DNA from 2 places in the Limosilactobacillus sp. C0001E2 genome. Region 1 is predicted to be linked to the other one. Evidence: riboswitches for the same ligand, from Rfam matches in the RefSeq annotation. Region 1 holds a riboswitch; the other holds the start of a gene.

Evidence for each region. A riboswitch is a leader RNA that binds a small molecule or an ion and turns the genes downstream of it on or off. The one in region 1 is predicted to bind thiamine pyrophosphate.
Region 2: linked by a shared signal. The riboswitch ahead of AC1EKL_RS02585 (ATP-binding cassette domain-containing protein) and the one ahead of AC1EKL_RS05605 (ECF transporter S component) in region 1 are both predicted to bind thiamine pyrophosphate.

What each region holds. Positions count from the first base shown of each region.
Region 1 is NZ_JBWPXC010000004.1:87,935-91,109, reverse strand. It holds partial or broken gene AC1EKL_RS05610 (ATP-dependent Clp protease ATP-binding subunit) at 1-1,525, shown strand, start outside; TPP riboswitch at 1,627-1,719, shown strand; gene AC1EKL_RS05605 (ECF transporter S component) at 1,803-2,381, shown strand; gene AC1EKL_RS05600 (TatD family hydrolase) at 2,381-3,091, shown strand; gene AC1EKL_RS05595 (hypothetical protein) at 3,147-3,175, opposite strand, start outside.
Region 2 is NZ_JBWPXC010000002.1:73,733-76,907, reverse strand. It holds gene AC1EKL_RS02590 (nucleoside hydrolase) at 93-1,055, shown strand; TPP riboswitch at 1,386-1,474, shown strand; gene AC1EKL_RS02585 (ATP-binding cassette domain-containing protein) at 1,544-2,929, shown strand; gene AC1EKL_RS02580 (energy-coupling factor transporter transmembrane component T family protein) at 2,919-3,175, shown strand, end outside.

The DNA.
Region 1 (3,175 bases):
ACTTGGTGAAATCACGGTAATCGGGGCAACGACCCAAGATGAATACCGGAACACTATTATGAAGGATGCTGCTTTGGCGCGGCGGTTTAACCCAGTAACTGTCAACGCACCAAGCAAGGCGGACACACTCGCCATCCTGAAGGGAATTCGGGACTTGTATGAACGTCACCACAACGTTAAGTTGCCAGATGACGTTCTTCAAGCAGCGGTTGACTATTCTGTTCAATACATTCCACAACGGTCACTTCCTGACAAGGCAATTGACCTGATTGATATGACGGCTGCTCACCTGGCTGCTAAGCACCCGGTAAAGGACGTCAAGGAAATCGAAAAGGAAATTGAAAAAGAAGAAAAGAAGCAAAAGGACGCTGCTAAGAAGGAAGACTACAAGGCTGCTCAAGAAGCTAAAGACAAGATCGCTGATTTGAAGAAGCAAATCAAGGATCACTCCAAGCAAGAATAAGTCACTGCTACACCGGAAGATGTTGCAGCGGCAGTTGAACAAATGACAGGTATTCCGGTTTCTAAGATCGGGGCAAGTGACGTTCAACGCTTGAAGGAAATGGACAAGCGGCTTGAAGGCAAAGTCATTGGCCAAGACGAAGCTGTTGAAGCAGTAGCACGGGCCATTCGGCGGAACCGGGCTGGCTTTGACGAAGGCAATCGGCCAATTGGGAGCTTCCTCTTCGTTGGTCCAACTGGGGTTGGTAAGACTGAACTTGCTAAGCAACTAGCCCTTGATATGTTTGGCTCTAAGAATGATATTATCCGGTTGGATATGTCAGAATACTCTGATCGGACCGCGGTTTCTAAGTTGATTGGGACGACCGCTGGTTACGTAGGTTACGATGATAACTCCAACACCTTGACTGAAAAGGTTCGTCGTCACCCATACTCCATCATTCTATTGGATGAAATTGAAAAGGCAAATCCACAAGTTATTACTTTGCTTCTCCAAGTCTTAGATGATGGTCGGTTAACAGATGGCCAAGGGAACACAGTTGACTTTAAGAATACGGTAATCATTGCGACATCCAATGCCGGTTACTCCAACGATGCTCCAGTTAAACTCGGTGACGAAAAGGATGAAGAAGACTTGATCAAGAAGTTGACCACTTACTTCCGTCCAGAATTCTTGAACCGGTTTAACGCGATTGTTGAATTCCACAGTTTGACTAAGGACGATCTGCAAAAGATTGTTGACTTAATGATTGCGGATGTAAACAAGACGTTGGCTAAGAAGGACATGGACGTTAAGGTTACACCAACGGCGAAGAAGTTCCTGATTGACGAAGGTTACGACGAAGCCATGGGTGCACGTCCACTGCGGCGGGTCATCGAACAACAAATTCGTGACAAGGTTACGGATTACTACCTTGACCACCTTGATGCAAAGCACTTAGTTGCTGAAATGAAGGATGGCAAGCTGGAAATCGTTGATGCCAAGGATGCTGCTGATGACGACAGTGACCAATACAAGGCCGACGAAAAGAAAGATGATCAAAAGGCTGACGACCAAGACTAGTCGTTAATGACAAGGAGTGGGAAGATGAACTAGACAAGCTAGTTCTTTTCCCCTCCTTTTTTTCGGCTCCGTAATGTGGTATGATCGTCCCTGTAAAAAAGTGAACCTGTCTGGGGTGCTATTTAGTTAGCTGAGAAATACCCATAGAACCTGATCTAGTTAATACTAGCGGAGGGAGACAGCAATTATTTGATGTGTAAAATATCCAATAATGGCTTCTCCGTGATGGGGGAGCCTTTTTAAGTATTAACGTTATTAGTATGCAAAGGAGATTTTTATGTTTAAACGTTATACACATTGGAATTTAGCATCGGTTATTCGAGTAGCATTGGTAGGGATCCTTTTTGGAGTTATCTATATGCTGTTAATTAATACAGTTTATAACTCCGTTAAGTTGCTCCTAACACCATTAGGCATTGGCCCGTTAGTTGATACGGTACTTTCGGGATTGTGGTATATGGCTGGACCAATTGCAATCTATTTAGTGCCAACAATTGGTTCTGCAGTGGTTGGTGAGACAATTGCTTCTATGGTGGAAATGTTTCTTGGTGGCCAATGGGGAGCATTGACGATTATGGAAGGCTTGATTCAAGGAGCCGGGAATGAATTGGGATTCTTTCCGAAAAAGTCCCGTTATGAACGGTGCAGTTGGGGGAGTGTCCTGTTGGGGTCATTCGGTGCCCACTTGGGTGGCTTTATCCCTTCATACTTTATTTATGGATGGAACCACTTCAGTGTAAGTTTACAAATTGCGATGTTTATTACGGGAGCACTGTCATCATTAGTCTTTGATGGGGTGCTTGTAAAGTTGATTATGAACTTACTGGATCGGGCATTGTCCCCTGAGGTTCGTTAATGTTAATTGATATTCATTGTCATAACGATGAGCATCAGAAGATTATTCAGGTGCAGCAGCAACACCAAATGCAAAGTACGATTAGTTCGACAAGTGACGCAGAGTATGAAAGAAATCGCCAAATTGCGAATGCTCAACAAAAATTAAGTTATGGCATTCATCCATGGCAAGCAAGGCAGGAAAAGGTTGACACGGGTTTATTAGCACGGGTTTCGGTGATTGGTGAAATTGGACTGGATACGACCTGGACAGATGTGCCGCTAGATATCCAACGCCCAGTCTTTCAAAAACAATTGGAATTAGCAGCTACTGATCATAAACCGGTTGTTTTGCATGTTAAGGGCTGTGAGCGGGGATTTTTGGAGCAGATTCAGAAGTTTCCAGCCGTGCATAAATTGGTTCACTGGTATTCAGCAAAACATTACTTACAACAGTATCTAGCGGTGCCTAATACTTGGTTTTCAGTGGGGCCGGATGTCTTTAATGATTCGGCAGTTCAAAATGTTGCTCAACAGGTTCCTGCAGAGCGAATTTTTATTGAGAGTGATGGCCTAGAAGGAATTTCCTGGGCGCAGAACAAACCGCTTGATGAAATTGATTATTGGCAGACGATGCAACACCTATATGCAGAAGTTGCTCATTTGAGAAAGATGACAGCAATCAAATTAGAACAACAAATTGAACAAAATTGGCAGCGGTTTTTTGCTTAACAAAAGGGATCATCATCGAAGTCGTAAACGTGACTTTCGGTGATGATCCCTTTGATTAACGATTCTTAAAGTAGTAGGCTAAGG
Region 2 (3,175 bases), on a different contig from region 1:
AACATCGAAAACGCTACCGCTTGGTTTCGATTGTCTTTTCTCTATTAGTCGCTTAAAATAAAAGTATATTTAATTCCAATGGAGGTACGGTTATGGCAAAGAAAAAAATGATTTTAGATTTGGATACTGGGGTTGATGATGCTTTAGCAATTGCATACGCAACGGCGGCCCCGGATGTGGATCTCATTGGGATCGTTTCATCCTATGGCAATAATTTAATTGACGTTTGTGCCCAAAACAGTCTCAAGTTATTGGAACTGCTTGGTCAGACTGACGTTCCGGTTTTTAAGGGATTGGCTCATTCAAGTACAACTGACCACTTTGACGTCATGCAGGTCTCCCTTGACATTCATGGTAAGAATGGAATTGGTGAAGTTCAGTTGCCAAATCCGCAACGTCAAGTTGAAAGCCAATCTGGTGTTGACTTTTACATTGAAGCTGCCCACAAGTATGGCAAAGATTTAATTATTGTACCAACCGGTCCAATGACAAACCTTGCGGCAGCCTTAGAAAAGGATCCAGAAATCGCCAAATTGATTGGTAATGTTACCTTCATGGGTGGAGCGTTAACCGTTGAAGGAAACGTGACGGGAGCTGCTGAAGCAAATATCCATCAAGACGCTGAAGCGGCCAGCATTGTGTTATCCAACCCAGATTTACCATTAACGATGGTTGGCTTGGATGTCACACTGCGAACACTGTTAACCAAGCGGGAAACGCAGAAATGGCGTGATCTAGGAACTGCTGCTGGTAAAGCATACGCTGATATCACCGATTTCTACATTGATGCTTACTACAATCTTGATATTGATAAAAATGGCTGTGCTCTGCATGATCCATTAGCAGTGGGGGTCTCTTTAGATCCAAGTTTCGTTAAAACCATCAGTCTCTTCATGAGAGTTGTCCACGAAGGACCAAATTATGGACGGACAATTGGTAATAACGCCAAGTTGAATGATCCAAATCCAAACGTTAAAGTTGCTGTAAACGTCGATAAAGACCGTTATCTGCAAACATTCATGAACTACCTCACTGATTTATTTAGTCAACATTAAAAGAAACCCGTTCCCAATTGTGGAACGGGTTTTACACTTTATGTTACTTATTTTTCGTAATCAGAATGAATAATTTTTTAAACCCACGTTCCGTCACCTTCAAATTCACATACTTACTCTCTCGTTTCCCCAAATGATTGTGGATGATTTATTAGTTATCCACAATATCTTGTGGAAACCTGTTAATAATTACTCCCTCCCATTCACAAATGCTGTCTAATCAGCACCTACGCCTCCCTCAGAGTTGTGCACATCTTTTCCACAGCCTGTTAATTATTCTACCTACTTGCACTTCATTGCTACTTTCGTTATGATGAAACTAAATTTAATTATCTTTGTCTGGGGTGCCGCACGGCTGAGAAATACCCATCGAACCTGCTCTGGTTAGGACCAGCGAAGGGAGATCACAAGGTTGTTTTTTAATTTTACAATTACCACCCTGGCGGACATTTTGATCCGGCAGGGTTTCTTTATTTTGCGAGGTCATCATGACAACACCAATTACAATTGAATCACTCCAGTTTGGTTATCAAAAAAAGCAAACTATTCTCAATATTCCTCAATTATCTATTCCAACTAGTCAATTAACTATTTTTTATGGCAAATCTGGTTGTGGAAAATCTACCCTGCTCAAGATCATTGCCGGTTTACTCCCCAAGTACGGCGGACACTTATCAGGCTCCGTGAACCTCCCAGATCACCCCACCTGTGCCATGATGTTTCAAGATCCGGAACTACAATTTGCTTTAGACACACCACGTCATGAAATCGAATTTGCACTAGAAAATCGGCAAGTATCCGCTCAGCGCATTCCCCAACTAACCCAACAAGCTTTAGAAGAAGTTGGTATTTTACACCTTGCTGACCGCCACTTCACAACTCTCTCCGGTGGTGAACAGCAACGCGCGAGCTTAGCCGTAATCATTGCAATGAATCCACAAATCATCCTCTTGGATGAGCCCTTCGCGAGTTTGGATTTTCATAACCGAACTTTGATCATTCAACAACTACGGAAACTCCTTCAAACCGGTAAAACGATCATTATCGCCGACCACGATTTGGCCGCATATGATTCACTTCATCCGCTAATCATTGATTTCAATAACCATCTTCAACCATTATCATCAGCTGCTACTCAAACATTGTTGGATCGATTTAATCAGCCTAATAACTTTTCAGCAACCCCACCTCAATCAACCAATCCGGCCGCGGTTTCATTACATAACTTCACCTTACGGCGACAGAATCAATTACTTATTCAGCAACCGGAACTCACCATCTTTAAAAATAAGGTGACTCTTTTAACCGGTGAATCTGGTAGTGGCAAATCATCCTTTTTCAAGGCATTAACTAAAATCATTCCATTTGATGGAACTATTAAGCTTTTCGATCGTCCTTTAAAAAAATATTCTCCACCGCAGCTTGGTCAAACACTGGGTCTCGTCTTTCAAAATGCCAATGATCAATTTCTCAAGGTAACTGTCCAAGAAGAACTAGAACTTAGTCTCAGGCATGGGCACCATCCATACTTTAACCGTTCCCGTTTAGCAGACGCCATTGACAAGTTAGGTTTACAACATCTCACCAATCAGGTGGTGTATTCTCTTTCTGGTGGTCAAAAAAAGAAACTTCAATTACTGGTGATGCTCATGATGGGCCAGCCACTGCTGCTCCTTGATGAACCATTCAGTGGCCTGGATCAGCAATCCATTGCTAATGTGATTGACCTAATTCATAACTGCCAACAGGTTTTACCCCAAACCATTCTGATTATTAGTCATCAATTAACGGGGCTCGATTCATTCATTAATTATCATCTCCATCTAAGTTGCCGACAATTGTCATATCAAGGGAGGACAAGTCATGAATCCTAGTCTAAAATTACTACTGATTATCATTATTTCCCTGGAAATATCTTTTACCAGTAAAATCGCCACCAACCTCCTATTAATTTTCTTTGCACTAATCCTTCTAATTTTGCATCATTGTTCACTGCGGACATTGATTAAATTACTTCTTATTCCCTTGCTTCCTGCTTTAACTATTGCAGTAACCATTCGCTGGTTTAGTCCTGGCCATAGTTGGTTCTTTGCTTGGGTAATGGTTAGTCGAATTTACGC